2 regions of the Streptomyces sp. NPDC048420 genome follow, and region 2 is predicted to be linked to the other one. Evidence: riboswitches for the same ligand, from Rfam matches in the RefSeq annotation. Region 2 holds a riboswitch; the other holds the start of a gene.
The links. Region 2 has a riboswitch for thiamine pyrophosphate ahead of AB0D34_RS20205 (thiamine ABC transporter substrate-binding protein). Riboswitches for the same ligand answer to the same signal wherever they lie in the genome.

Region 1 (7,406 bases), on a different contig from region 2:
CCACAGATTCCGCTCGCCCTTGGGGGTCTTGGGCGCCGAGAACTCGAAGGAGTACGTCATCTTGCCCGTGGCGAGCATGTCGCGCACAGTGCGCGCGCGGTCAGTCCTGGTGGATGCGGTTCCGAGGGCCATACCGGAAGGTTAGTCAGGGGGCGGCGGCCACCCAACCGGATCAGGGAAATTTGCCCGGATTGTCGACTTGTTGTCCACCCCTCGGACACCTGGACCGGTTACAGCGTGTGCCGGAGCCGCTTCGCGAACTCCGCGGCGGCCGCGCCCGGGTCGTCCGCCTCGGTGATCGCCCGCACGACCACGACCCGGCGGGCGCCGGCCTCCAGGACCTCGTCGAGGTTGCCGAGGTCGATGCCGCCGATGGCGAACCAGGGCCGGTCGGTGCCGAGGGCGGCTGTGTACCGGACCAGGTCGAGGCCGGGGGCGTGCCGACCGGGCTTGGTGGGGGTCGGCCAGCAGGGGCCGGTGCAGAAGTAGTCCACGCCGTCCTGGACCGCGGCCGCGGCGGCCTCCTCCTCGGCGTGCGTGGAGCGGCCTATGAGGATGTCGTCGCCGAGGATCGCGCGGGCGGCGGGGACAGGGAGGTCGCCCTGGCCGAGGTGCAGCACCTCGGCCCCGGCCGCGTGGGCCACGTCGGCCCGGTCGTTGACCGCGAGGAGCTTGCCGTGCTGGGCGCAGGCGTCGGCGAATACCTTCAGGTGCTCCAGTTCCTCGGCCGCCTCCATGCCCTTGTCCCGCAGCTGCACGATGTCGACGCCGCCGGCCAGGACCGCGTCCAGGAACTCGGCGAGGTCGCCCTGGCGCTTGCGGGCGTCCGTGCAGAGGTAGACGCGGGCATCGGCGAGCTGGGTGCGGGCGGTGTCGGGCATGCGTGAGTCTCCCCCGGGTCCGGTGGCGTACGGGCCGTGCTCGACCGTGGCCGTGGCCCCGGTGGTCACGGCCCGTACGCCGGTGCTGTTCGGTTCAGACGGCGAGCGCCTGGGCCCGGCGCTTCACCTCCGTGCCGCGATTCTCGCTCAGGGCCTGCGCGGGGGTGCCGGGCAGGCTCTCGTCGGGGGTGAAGAGCCACTCCAGCATCTCTTCGTCGGTGAAGCCGTCGTCCCTCAGGAGCGTCAGGGTCCCGGCGAGGCCCTTGACGACCTTCTGCTCGGCCCCGTCGATGAAGGCGGCGGGGACGTGCAGCGCGCGGTTCTCACCACGGCGTACGGCGATGAGCTGGCCCTCCTTGACCAGCTGCCGCACACGCGTCACCTCGACGTCGAGCATCTCCGCGATGTCGGGGAGGGTGAGCCAGGCGGGAACGAGTGCATCGGTTTTTGCGTCAATCTCGGTCACGGGATTAAGCGTGCCATCCCGCACTGACAGTCGGAAGCCGGGGCGCCTCCGGCGGGGGCCGATGGGAGGAGCTTCGACTCCGGCAATGGCCTGCCGGGCACCGGTCACGCCCGCGCCGACGACCCCGCCTACGCCGTCGCCGCCTTCAGCGGCCTCGCCGGGTCCGTCAGCAGGTCCGGGGCCATCTCCGTGCCCGCCTCGATCAGGCGGCGGCCCTGGGCCAGGTCGCGGGGGCGGCCCACGGCCAGGAGGGCCACCAGCCGGTTCTCCCGGAGCCAGCACACCGTCCAGGCGGGTCCGGACGGCTCGCCGCGCCACAGGGTCGTGTCGGCGGACGCGTGATGGCCCGCGTACTGGACGAAGCGGCCGAACTGCTCGGACCAGAAGTACGGGACCGGGTCGTAGACCGTGGGGGTCTCGCCCAGGATGTCCGCGGCCACCGTGCGCGGGCCCTGGAGGGCGTTGTCCCAGTGGTGGACCAGGAGTCGCTCGCCGTACCTCCCCGAGGGGAAGGAGGCGCAGTCGCCGACCGCGTACACGTCCGGCGCGGAGGTGCGCAGCCGGTCGTCGGCGACGACCTCGCCCTGTGCCCCGAGCTCGATGCCCGAACCGGCGAGCCAGGCCGTGGCGGGCCGGGCGCCGATGCCGACCACGACGGCGCCCGCGGCCACCCGGGAGCCGTCGTCGAGGACGACCTCGCCGGGCTCGACACGCGCCACACGCGCGTGGGTGCGCAGAGTGGCGCCCGCATCGGCGTACCAGGCGGCCATCGGGGCGGCGACCTCGGCGGGCAGCGCGCCCGCGAGCGGCCGGTCGGCGGCCTCCACGACCGTCACCGCGCAGCCCGCCTCGCGCGCGGCGGTGGCGAACTCGGCGCCGATCCAGCCGGCGCCGACGACCACGATGTCGTGCTGCCGGGAGAGCACCGGCCGCAGCCGCTCGGCGTCGTCCAGAGTGCGCAGCAGATGCACGCCGGGCACGCCCTCGGTGCCGGGCAGCCGGATCGGTTCGGCGCCGGTGGCGAGGACCAGGACGTCGTAGGGCACCGGACCGTCGGCCGTGTCCAGCTCATGCCCCGAAGGGCGTACCCCGAGCACCTCGCGGCCGAGCAGCAGCTCGATGCCGAGGGCCTCGAAGTCCACGTCGAAGGCGGAGCCCTCGGCCTTGCCGAGCAGGACCGCCTTGGACAGCGGCGGCCGGTCGTACGGCTGGTGGGGTTCCGCGCCGATCACCGTCACGGTGCCCTTGAAGCCCTGTTCGCGCAGGGCGACCGCGGTCTGTACCCCCGCCATGCCCGCGCCGACCACGACCACCCGCCGCTGCGCCCGCGTCTGCTCGCTCATTTGATCACCATAGTCAGCTGACAATGAGTCAGTCAGGAGTCGTGGGGCGTGACCTGCTCCACAACGCTCGTCCCGCTACCGGACTGCGACTCCCACTCCCACGTCTCCTGGAGCCGCACCCGGCCGTCGGCGAGCTCCACGACCGTCGAGACACAGTGCCCGGAGGACGTCGTCCCGTCGTGCTTGAGCTGCACGTACCGGAAGTCGAGACGGTCCCCCGCGCGCGTGCCGACCAGATGCCCGCGTACGACGTCGCCGCCCGCGTACTCGGCCCAGATCTCCCCGCCCTTCTCGTGGTACGTGAACCGGGTGCGGGTGCCCACCTGGCCCGGCGCCTGGTCGGCGACAGGGGCGAGGACGAGACCGTCGAGCGAGCGTGCCACGGAGAGAGGCTCCCTTACTGAGACCTGGGGCGTCGGGCTAGGGTGGCCAACGTAGAGCACTCGCGGGAGCCCGGACGCACCGGGCTGAGAGGGAGGCTGGGCGGCCTCCGACCGTACGAACCTGATCCGGGTCATGCCGGCGAAGGGAGGGGCTGGACGCCCATGTCCTCACGTACGTCAGACGTCCTCGTCGTCGGGGGCGGCATCATCGGCCTGGTCACGGCCTGGCGGGCCGCGCAGCGCGGTCTCACCACGGCCGTCGTGGACCCCGAACCGGGCGGCGGGGCCGCCCAGGTGGCCGCCGGGATGCTGGCCGCGGTCACCGAACTGCACTACGGCGAGCAGACCCTGCTCGGCCTGAACCTCGCCTCGGCCCAGCGCTACCCGGACTTCGCGGCCGAGCTCAGCGACCTGACCGGGCACGACCTCGGCTACCGGCGATGCGGCACGCTCGCCGTCGCCCTGGACGCCGACGACCGCGCGCATCTGCGTGAACTGCACATGCTGCAGCGGCAGTCGGGACTTGAGTCGGAGTGGCTGTCGGGGCGGGAGTGCCGGCGCCTGGAGCCGATGCTCGCGCCGGGGGTGCGGGGCGGGCTGCGGGTGGACGGCGACCACCAGATCGATCCGCGGCGCCTCACGCGCGCGTTGCTGGCCGCGTGCGAGCGGGCGGGCGTGGTCTTCCACCGTGTGTGGGCCGAGCGCCTGCGGGTCGTACGGGACCGGGCCGCCGGGGTCACCACGACCGACGGCGAGGAGCTGGGCGCGGGCCAGGTGGTGCTCGCCGCCGGAAGCCTCAGCGGCCGCCTGAAAGGGGTCCCGGAGGCCCTCCTGCCTCCCGTACGGCCCGTGAAGGGTCAGGTGCTGCGTCTGACCGTGCCGCCGCGCCACGCGCCCTTCCTGAACCGCACCGTGCGGGCCGTCGTCCGCGGCAGCCAGGTCTACCTGGTGCCCCGGGAGAACGGCGAGCTGGTGATCGGCGCGACCAGCGAGGAGCTGGGCTGGGACACGACGGTCACCGCGGGCGGGGTGTACGAGCTGCTGCGGGACGCGCACGAGCTGGTGCCCGGGATCACCGAACTGCCGCTCACGGAGACCCGCGCGGGACTGCGCCCGGGCTCCCCGGACAACGCCCCGCTGCTCGGTCCGACGGAACTGCCCGGACTCCTGCTGGCCACCGGTCACTACCGCAACGGCGTCCTGCTGACCCCGGTCACCGGGGACGCCATGGCGCACGTCCTGACCACCGGTGAACTCCCGGAGGTGGCCCGCCCGTTCACCCCGAGGCGTTTCCTTCAGCGCGTGGAGCAGCCGGCATGAACATCTCCGTCAACGGGGAGCCGCGGGAGTTCGCTCCCGGAACGGCTCTCGACACCGTGGTGCGGGCGCTGACCCCGGCGCCCTCCGGGGTCGCCGCCGCGCTGAACGAGACCGTCGTCCCGCGCGCGCAGTGGCCGTCCACGTCCCTCGCCGAGGGAGACCGCGTGGAAGTCCTCACCGCCGTCCAAGGAGGCTGACCCATGGCCGACGATCCCTTTCTCATCGGCGGTACGTCGTTCTCGTCCCGGCTGATCATGGGCACCGGCGGGGCGCCCAGCCTGGATGTGCTGGAGCGGGCGCTGATCGCCTCCGGCACCGAGCTGACGACGGTCGCGATGCGGCGCGTGAACCCCTCGGTGCACGGTTCCGTGCTGTCCGTCCTCACCAGGCTCGGCATCCAGGTCCTGCCGAACACGGCCGGCTGCTTCACCGCCGGGGAAGCCGTCCTGACGGCCCGCCTCGCGCGCGAGGCGCTCGGTACGGAGGTGGTCAAGCTGGAGGTCATCGCCGACGAGCGCACCCTGCTGCCGGACCCCATCGAACTCCTGGACGCGGCGGAGACCCTGGTCGACGAAGGCTTCACGGTGCTGCCGTACACCAACGACGACCCCGTACTGGCCCGCAAGCTGGAGGACGTGGGCTGCGCCGCGATCATGCCGCTCGGCTCGCCGATCGGCTCCGGGCTCGGCATCCGCAACCCGCACAACTTCCAGCTGATCGTGGAGCACGCGCGCGTGCCGGTGATCCTGGACGCGGGGGCGGGTACGGCGTCCGACGCGGCGCTGGCGATGGAACTGGGGTGCGCGGGTGTGATGCTCGCCTCGGCGGTGACCCGGGCCCAGGAGCCGGAGCTGATGGCGCACGCGATGCGGCACGCGGTGGAGGCGGGACGGCTGGCATACCGGGCGGGACGCATCCCCCGGCGGCATTTCGCCGAGGCGTCGTCCCCGGTGCAGGGCAGGGCCGTACTGGATCCGGAGCGTCCAGCGTTCTGAACGCACGTTCGACCTAAGACACGGCCAGGTGCGACCTCCGTCACAGGTCAGCTGCAGTACCGCCGCCAAATCCGCCGAACCGGATGGACTGTCAGCGGCGGCTCGTACACTCGCCTGCGTGGATACGACCCTTCAGGACCCGCTGGTCGGGCAGGTGCTCGACGGCCGCTACCGCGTGGACGCGCGGATCGCGGTCGGCGGGATGGCCACGGTCTACCGGGCCCTGGACACCCGTCTGGACCGCGTGCTCGCGCTCAAGGTGATGCACCCCGCGCTCGCGGCGGACGGGGCCTTCGTCGAGCGGTTCATCCGGGAGGCCAAGTCCGTCGCCCGGCTCGCCCACCCCCACGTCGTGCAGGTCTTCGACCAGGGCACCGACGGATCGTACGTCTATCTCGCCATGGAATACGTCGCCGGCTGCACCCTGCGTGACGTGCTGCGCGAGCGCGGCGCCCTGCAGCCGCGCGCCGCCCTGGACATCCTGGAACCGGTCCTCGCCGCGCTCGGCGCCGCACACCGCGCCGGGTTCGTGCACCGGGACATGAAGCCGGAGAACGTCCTGATAGGGGACGACGGCCGGGTCAAGGTCGCCGACTTCGGGCTGGTGCGGTCCGTGAACACCGTGACGAGCACCACCGGAGCCGTCCTCGGCACGGTCTCCTATCTCTCGCCCGAGCAGATCGACCAGCCCGGCGCCGCCGACGCCCGCGTCGACGTGTACGCGTGCGGTGTCGTCCTGTACGAGATGCTGACCGGCAGCCAGCCGCACGAGGGCGACTCCCCCGCGATCGTCCTCTACAAGCACCTCCACGAGGACGTTCCGCCCCCGTCGGCCATGGTCCCGGGACTGCCGTACGAACTGGACGAGCTGGTCGCGTCGGCCACCGCCCGCACCCCGGACCTGCGCCCGTACGACGCCGTGGCGCTGCTCGCGCAGACCCGTGAGGCGCGCGGCAGGCTGAGTGACGGCCAGCTGGACGCGGTGCCGCCGCAGGCGCTCTCCGTGGAGTACGCGGGCGCGGACAACCGTACGAGCGTGATCCCGCGCTCGCTGACGGTGCCGCGACCGCTGCCGGTCAACGAGGACGAGCCCGAGCCGGGGTACCACCGCACCAGCGTCCTGGAGAGCCCCCCGCCCCCGCCGTCCCGGCGTGGCCGCTCCTCCGGCGGCCTCCGGCGCGGCCCGCTCCTGATCGTCGCCGCGGTCCTGCTGGCCCTCGGCCTCGGCGCGGGCGTCTGGTACATCAACTCCGGCCAGTTCACCCAGGTCCCCGCCCTCCTGACGAAGACCGAGGCACAGGCCCGGGACCGGCTGGACGAGGCCGGTCTGGAGACCGGCAAGGTCACGTACGCCTACAGCGACACCGTGAAGCGCGGCACCGTCATCAGCACGGACCCGGGGGTGGGCGCCCGCATACGGAACAACGACTCCGTGTCGATCACCGTCTCCAGGGGCCCGCAGACGGTGAAGGTGCCCGACGTGGACGGCTACGAACTGAGCAACGCGCGATCCCGGCTGAAGGCGGAGGGGCTCCAGCCCGGCATGGTCACCCGGGAGTTCAGCGACGACGTCCCGAAGGGCATGGTGATCAGCACGGACCCCGTGGGCGGCACCACACTGCGGGCCGGCTCGGCGATCGCGCTCACGGTCAGCAAGGGCGCCCCGGTCGACGTGCCGGACGTCACCGGGGAGGATCTGGCCGACGCGAGGGCCGACCTCGCGGAGGCCGGGCTGAGGGTGAAGGTCGCCGCCGTCCGGGTCAACTCCGAGTACGACGCGGGACAGGTCGCCTTGCAGAGCCCCGATTCGGACAGTCAGGCGGCCGAGGGCGACACCGTCACGCTCACGATCTCCAAGGGCCCCGAGATGATCGAGGTCCCGGACGTCACGGGCGACAGCGTCGACGACGCGAAGGCCGCGCTGGAGGGAGCGGGGTTCCAGGTCGACGAGGACCGGGGGTTGCTGGGGCTGTTCGGGGACACGGTGAAGAAGCAGTCGGTGAAGGGCGGGGACACGG
Region 2 (7,406 bases):
AGCACAAGGAAGCGGAGCTGCTCGAGGTCTGATGAACGACTCTTCCTGGGCGACTCCGCCACACGCCGGGTACTGGGGGCCGTCCGACCAGGGGCCTGTCCAGGGGGCTGCCCCGGCGGGCCCCGCGTACGATGCGCATGACGCGCAGCACACTCGCCCCATGCCCATCGTGCCCGACGGACCCGCCGTACCCCGATACGGCGACGACCAGGATGACGAACGGGGGGCCGCTCGGCTGAGCGGTCCCTTGCTCCGGGACGATACGTTCCGAGACCAGACCAGCTCGGCGCAGCCCCAGGTGGCGGCGCCGCAGACGCAGAATCCGGAGCCCATGCCCGACGCCTCGCAGCCGGCACCCGCGCCGCAGAAGAAGAGCGCGGGGCGGGACCTGGGTGCGGCCATAGGGGTCGGGGTCGGGCTCGGCGCGGTGATCGTGGCCTCGCTGTTTTTCGTCAAGGCCGTGTTCGTCGGCGTGATAGTGGTCGCCGTCGTCGTGGGTCTGTGGGAGCTGACCGGCAGGCTTCAGGAGCGCAAGGGCATCAAGGCGCCGCTCGTGCCGCTGGCGCTCGGCGGGGCCGCGATGGTCGTCGCCGGGTACGTCCGGGGCGCCGAGGGGGCCTGGGCCGCCATGGCGCTCACGGCGCTCGCGGTCCTCGTCTGGCGGATGACGGAACCGCCGGAGGGCTACCTCAAGGACGTCACGGCAGGTGTCTTCGCCGCGTTCTACGTCCCGTTCCTGGCCACGTTCGTCGCGATGATGCTGACGGCCGAGGACGGGGCGGCCCGGGTCCTCATGTTCCTTCTGCTGACCGTGGTGAGCGACACCGGCGCGTACGCCGTCGGCTGGCGCTTCGGCACCCACAAGCTCGCGCCGCGCATCAGCCCCGGCAAGACCCGTGAGGGCCTGGTCGGAGCGGTGGCGTTCGCGATGGTGGCGGGCGCGCTGTGCATGGAGTTCCTGATCGACGACGGCGAGTGGTGGCAGGGTCTGCTCCTGGGCATCGCGGTCGCGGCCAGTGCGACGCTGGGTGACCTCGGCGAGTCGATGATCAAGCGGGACCTCGGCATCAAGGACATGGGCACACTGCTGCCGGGTCACGGCGGCATCATGGACCGCCTGGACTCGTTGCTGCCGACGGCTCCGGTGGTGTGGCTGCTGCTGGTGCTGTTCGTGGGGTCCGGCTGACGTCGCAAGTGCGGTTTTCCGGCCCCCGTCCTGTTCAGGGCGGGGGCCGCGTCGGTTGCGGACGGGGAGCGGGCTGAACCGGCGGTTCGGTGTGGACCCGCGACGTCCGCCGACGCGGGCGTCTTCGGACATGCCCTGGAGGGATCACCTGCGGGCGCGGATCCGCCGGAGGCGTCTGCGGACCTTCCGCGCCGTCCGCCGGGCGGCCGACGGGCGCGGCTTCGACGAGGGCATGACACGCCGAGTGCCAGACCAGTCCGGTACGGTCACCGCGTACGCGTGATCTGGGATTCTCACCAGCCGGTCACGGAAATGCGGATAGACGAGGTGCAGCCGACCGGTTCGGCCGTGCCGGGCCACTCCCGGCACCGTCTTGGCCCGGACGAATTCCAGGATGTTCTTCAACGGATCCAGCTTGCCCGTGGCGACACAGGTGAGAATCAGCCGCTCGCCGACCTTTATTCGGTCAGAGACGCCTCGGGTCCAGTACGCCGCCATCGGAGCGGCCAGTTCCATTCTGTGCAGCTGCTCGCTTTCCGGCTGTTTCAGCAGAGCCGGGCCGAATTGCTGTAAGAGCCCGACGGTGAAGGGCCTGACCATCAGCTGATCGCGCTTTGCGCCGGGCGGCACGAGTCTCGCGATCAGTTCCATCAGCGCGTGGATCGCGGCGAAGCGGGCCATGTAGTCGCCCCTGCGGGTCGCATGGTTGCCGTCGTCGCGGTTGACCAGGTAGTAGCAGACGTAGTCGGCGACGACGGACACGCCGTTGCCGCGCAGATACGCCTCCATGGTGAAGAGCGCGTCCTCGCCGGTGGTGAGGGTTTCGTCGAACCTGAGTCCCAGCCGCTGGATCAGTTCCCGCCGGAACAGCTTCTGGGCGCTCAGCGTGAAGATGACCATCGACGTGGCGACGTCGGCGTGCTCCAGGGTGCGGCCGAACATCGACCTCGGGACACCGCGGTTGACGCCCTCCATCTTGCCGAGCACCACATCCGTGCCGGCCCGGTCGGCCATCGCGACCAGCCGCTCCAGGGCTTCGTCCCCGAGGTGGTCATCGGCGTCCAGAAAGAACACATAGCGGCCGCGGGCCAGCTCCAGGCCGACATTGCGCGGGCCGCTGGGGCCGCCGGAGTTGGCCTGCCGCACCACCCTGGTGGGCACCTTCGACGCGGCGGCGAATTCCTCCAGGTATTCCCCCGTGCCGTCGCTCGACCCGTCGTCGACGGCGACGATCTCCATTCGGTCGGCGCCCAGTGACTGAGACTCGACCGATTCCAGACAGCGAACGAGATAGGGCATGGCTTGATATGCGCCGACGATTACCGTGACATCGGGCTCAGGTTGGCTATTCATCAAAGACCGAGACAACCGGGTCTGAACATTGGTTGTCTGGAACTTAAGAATCCGGTTATTGTTACCGGTAGGAAACCTTCCGATTGGTTACAGGAGAGGGCCGCGATGAGCTCGCACCCGCTGAGGCGGGCCGTCGCAGCGACCGCCCGTCGCCGCTGTGAGGGTCACTCATTCGGATCTGCGACACTGGTACAGCCATGCCTAAGCCCGGAGAACTCACTTTCGTCGCCCCCCGCGGAGCCAAGAAGCCGCCGCGGCACCTTGCCGATCTCACGCCCGCCGAGCGTAAGGAGGCTGTCGCTGAGATCGGGGAGAAGCCGTTTCGTGCCAAGCAGCTCTCGCAGCACTACTTCGCGCGGTACGCGCACGATCCGGCGGAGTGGACGGACATCCCGGCCGGGGCGCGCGGCAAGCTGCAGGAGGCGCTGCTTCCCGAGCTGATGACCGTCGTACGGCATCTGTCGACCGACCAGGGGACCACGCGCAAGACGCTGTGGCGGCTGTTCGACGGGACGCTCGTCGAGTCGGTGCTCATGCGGTACCCGGACCGGGTGACCATGTGCATCAGCTCGCAGGCGGGCTGTGGCATGAACTGTCCCTTCTGTGCCACCGGCCAGGCGGGGCTGGACAGGAATCTGTCCACCGCCGAGATCGTCCATCAGATCGTCGACGGGATGCGGGCGCTGCGGGACGGGGAGGTGCCGGGCGGGCCCGCGCGGCTCTCCAACATCGTCTTCATGGGGATGGGTGAGCCGCTCGCCAACTACAAGCGGGTCGTCGGCTCCATCCGTGCGCTCACCGATCCCGCTCCTGACGGGCTCGGGCTCTCGCAGCGGGGCATCACCGTGTCGACCGTCGGGCTCGTCCCCGCCATTCACCGGTTCGCCGACGAGGGCTTCAAGTGCCGGCTCGCGATCTCCCTGCACGCCCCCGACGACGAACTGCGCGACACCCTCGTCCCCGTGAACACGCGGTGGAAGGTGCGCGAGGTCCTCGACGCCGGGTTCGACTACGTCGAGAAGAGCGGGCGTCGGCTGTCCATCGAGTACGCCCTCATCCGGGACATCAATGACCAGGCCTGGCGTGGTGACCGACTCGGGCGGCTGCTCCGGGGCAAGCCCGTCCACGTCAACCTCATCCCGCTGAACCCGACCCCCGGCTCCAAGTGGACCGCCTCCCGGCCCGAGGACGAGAAGGCCTTCGTCGAGGCGATCGCCGCCCATGGTGTGCCGGTGACGGTTCGGGACACCCGTGGTCAGGAGATCGACGGGGCCTGCGGCCAGCTCGCGGCCACCGAACGGTAGTCTGAGGGACGTACATCTTCATATCCGACAGGGGAGCGCCACAGCGCTGAGAGTGCGGCCATCGGGCCGCAGACCCTCTGAACCTCGCCCAGGTCATTCTGGGTAGGAAGTTCGGTCATCACCGTGAACAACAAGAAGTTCCTTGCTGCCGTCGTCGGCCTCGGCCTGGTCACGCTGTCCGCGTGCGGGTCGTCGTCCTCCGGCTCGGAAGGTTCCGAAAGCGCCGACAAGACCGTCACGCTCGTCAGCCACGACTCGTGGGCCGTCTCCAAGAGCGTCCTCGCCGACTTCGAGAAGAAGTCCGGTTACAAGGTCAGGGTCCTGGAGGACGGCGACGCCGGGCAGGCTGTCAACAAGGCCATCCTCACCAAGGACAACCCCCAGGGCGACGTCTTCTTCGGCGTCGACAACACCCTGCTGTCCCGCGCGCTCGACAACGGCCTCTTCCAGTCGTACGAGGCGAAGGGCGCCGACCGGATCAGGGCGGGGTACCGGGTCGACGGGGACAAGGTCACGCCCATCGACACCGGTGACATCTGCGTCAACTACGACAAGGCCTGGTTCACGGAGCACAAGGTCCAGCCGCCGACGTCGTACGACGATCTGATCAAGCCCGCGTACAAGAACCTCCTCGTCACCGAGAACGCCTCCACCTCCTCGCCGGGGCTCGGGTTCTTGCTCGGGAGCGCCGCGAAGTACGGCGACGACGGGTGGCAGGGCTACTGGAAGAAGCTCAAGGGCAACGGCGTCAAGGTCGTCGACGGCTGGGAGCAGGCCTACAACGAGGAGTTCTCCGGCTCGGCCGGCGGCAAGAAGGCCAAGGCGGACCGGCCGCTCGTCGTGTCGTACGCCTCCTCGCCGCCCGCCGAGGTGATCTACGCCGATCCGAAGCCGACGACCGCGCCCACCGGGGTCGCCGACGGCACCTGCTTCCGGCAGATCGAGTACGCCGGGCTGCTCAGCAACGCCAAGAACAGCAAGGGCGGCAAGGCGTTCCTGGACTTCCTGCTCACCAAGGAGTTCCAGCAGGACATGCCGCTCAACATGTTCGTCTATCCGGTGGTGCAGGGGGCTTCGGTGCCCGCCGAGTTCACCGAGTACGGCCCGCAGGCCAAGGATCCCGAGACCATGGATCCCGCGAAGATCGCCGAACACCGAGACGACTGGGTCAAGTCGTGGACCTCGCTCGTACTGAAGTAGCCACCCGGCGCAAGGGGAGCGCGGCGCGGCTCGGGCTCATGGCCGTGCCCGTCGCGTTCTTCGCCGTCTTCTTCGCCTATCCCGTCGCCGCGATCGTCAAGCGCGGCCTCGACACCGACGGGACCTGGCAGTTCGGCCGGATCCTCGATGTCCTGACCCAGCCGGACATCCGGCACGTCCTGTGGTTCACCACCTGGCAGGCGCTCGCCTCCACCGCGCTCACGCTGCTGGTCGCGCTCCCCGGTGCGTACGTCTTCGCGCGCTTCGACTTCCCGGGCAAGCAGGTCCTGCGGGCCGTGGTGACCGTTCCCTTCGTGCTGCCGACGGTCGTCGTCGGTACGGCCTTCCTGGCGCTCGTCGGGCGCGGTGGGCTGCTGGACGAGCTGTGGGGCGTACGGCTCGACACCACCGTGTGGGCGATCCTGCTCGCGCACGTCTTCTTCAACTACGCGGTCGTCGTACGCACGGTGGGCGGGCTGTGGGCGCAGCTGGACCCCCGGCAGTCGCAGGCCGCGCGGATGCTGGGCGCGTCCCCGTGGAAGGCCTGGCGCACGGTCACCCTGCCCGCGCTCGCGCCCGCAGTGGCCGCCGCCGCACTGATGGTCTTCCTGTTCACCTTCACCTCCTTCGGTGTCGTCCAGATCCTCGGCGGGCCGACCTTCTCCACCCTCGAAGTGGAGATCTACCGGCAGACCTCCGAGATCTTCGACCTCTCCACGGCCGCCGTGCTGACGCTGATCCAGTTCGTCGCGGTGGGCGCGGTCCTCGCCCTGCACGCGTGGACCGTACGGCGCCGGGAGACCGCGCTGCGGCTCGTGGACGCGTCCGGCACCGCCCGGCGGCCGCGCGGGGCGGGGGAGTGGGGGCTGCTGGCCGGGGTGGTGGCGAGCATCGCCGTACTCCTGCTGCTGCCGCTCGCCGTGCTGGTCCAGCGGTCGCTCGACGCCCCGGACTTCGGCTACTACCGGGCGCTGACCCACAGCGACGGCGGGGTGTTCCTCGTCGCGCCCATCGAGGCGATCGGCAACTCGCTGGAGTACGCCCTCGCCGCGACCGCCCTCGCCGTGGTGATCGGAGGTCTCGCGGCCGCTGCGCTCACACGACGGGACGCGGGGCGGTTCGTACGGGGCTTCGACGCACTGCTGATGCTGCCGCTCGGGGTGTCCGCGGTGACCGTCGGCTTCGGGTTCCTGATCTCCCTCGACGAGCCGCCGCTGGACCTCAGACAGTCCTGGCTGCTGGTGCCGCTCGCGCAGGCGCTGGTCGGGGTGCCGTTCGTCGTGCGGACGATGCTGCCCGTGCTGCGGGCCGTGGACCACCGGCTGCGGGAGGCCGCGGCCGTGCTCGGGGCCTCGCCCTGGCGGGTGTGGCGGGAGGTCGACCTGCCGATGGTGCGGCGGGCGCTGCTGATCGCGGCGGGCTTCGCCTTCGCCGTGTCGCTGGGGGAGTTCGGGGCGACCGTGTTCATCGCACGGCCCGACAACCCGACGCTTCCGGTCGCCGTGGCGCGGCTGCTCGGCCGCGCCGGTGACCTCAACTACGGCCAGGCGATGGCCCTTTCGACCGTCCTGATGGTGGTGTGCGCGGTGGCGCTGCTGGTGCTGGAGCGGCTGCGGACGGATCGGACCGGGGAGTTCTAGATGCTGCTGAGCCTTCAGGACGCGACCGTACGGTTCGGTGGGCGGGCCGTCCTCGACGGGGTCGGGCTCGATGTCGCCGAGCACGAGATCGTGTGCGTGCTCGGGCCGAGCGGGAGCGGCAAGTCGACGCTGCTGCGGGCGGTGGCCGGGCTCCAACCGCTCGATGCCGGGCGGGTGTTGCTGGACGGACGGGACCAGGCCGGGGTGCCCGCGCACAAGCGCGGGGTCGGGCTGATGTTCCAGGACCATCAGCTGTTCCCGCAGCGGGACGTGGGTGCCAACGTGGCCTTCGGGCTGCGGATGCACGGCACCGCGCGGCCCCGACAGGACGCGCGGGTCAGGGAGTTGCTCGACCTCGTCGGGCTTCCGGGTGCCGGGCGGCGGGCCGTCGCCGCGCTCTCCGGGGGTGAGCAGCAGCGGGTCGCCCTGGCGCGGGCCCTCGCGCCACGGCCCCGGCTGCTGATGCTCGACGAGCCGCTCGGGCAGCTGGACCGTTCGCTGCGGGAGCGGTTGGTCGTCGAACTGCGGGAGCTGTTCGGGCGGTTGGGCACCACCGTGCTCGCGGTCACCCACGACCAGGGCGAGGCCTTCGCGCTCGCCGACCGGGTCGTGGTGATGCGGGACGGGCGGATCGCCCAGTCCGGAACACCCCTCGAGGTGTGGCAGCGGCCGGCCGACGAGTTCGTGGCCCGCTTCCTCGGCTTCGAGAACGTCGTCGAGGGG

Region 1: it holds a riboswitch for thiamine pyrophosphate, as region 2 does, so the genes downstream of both, thiO (glycine oxidase ThiO) here and AB0D34_RS20205 (thiamine ABC transporter substrate-binding protein) in region 2, are expected to answer to the same signal.

Annotation. Positions count from the first base shown of each region.
Region 1 covers NZ_JBEZKG010000008.1:206,741-214,146, reverse strand. Annotated here, with positions in the region: gene metF (methylenetetrahydrofolate reductase [NAD(P)H]) at 1-132, opposite strand, end outside; gene thiE (thiamine phosphate synthase) at 231-881, opposite strand; gene AB0D34_RS16415 (Rv2175c family DNA-binding protein) at 976-1,347, opposite strand; gene AB0D34_RS16410 (FAD-dependent oxidoreductase) at 1,476-2,690, opposite strand; gene AB0D34_RS16405 (hypothetical protein) at 2,723-3,073, opposite strand; TPP riboswitch at 3,126-3,238, shown strand; gene thiO (glycine oxidase ThiO) at 3,236-4,393, shown strand; gene thiS (sulfur carrier protein ThiS) at 4,390-4,590, shown strand; gene AB0D34_RS16390 (thiazole synthase) at 4,594-5,388, shown strand; gene pknB (Stk1 family PASTA domain-containing Ser/Thr kinase) at 5,507-7,406, shown strand, end outside.
Region 2 covers NZ_JBEZKG010000010.1:205,699-213,104, reverse strand. Annotated here, with positions in the region: gene frr (ribosome recycling factor) at 1-32, shown strand, start outside; gene AB0D34_RS20220 (phosphatidate cytidylyltransferase) at 32-1,186, shown strand; gene AB0D34_RS20215 (glycosyltransferase family A protein) at 1,331-2,539, opposite strand; gene rlmN (23S rRNA (adenine(2503)-C(2))-methyltransferase RlmN) at 2,737-3,843, shown strand; TPP riboswitch at 3,863-3,970, shown strand; gene AB0D34_RS20205 (thiamine ABC transporter substrate-binding protein) at 3,967-5,043, shown strand; gene AB0D34_RS20200 (iron ABC transporter permease) at 5,082-6,683, shown strand; gene AB0D34_RS20195 (ABC transporter ATP-binding protein) at 6,684-7,406, shown strand, end outside.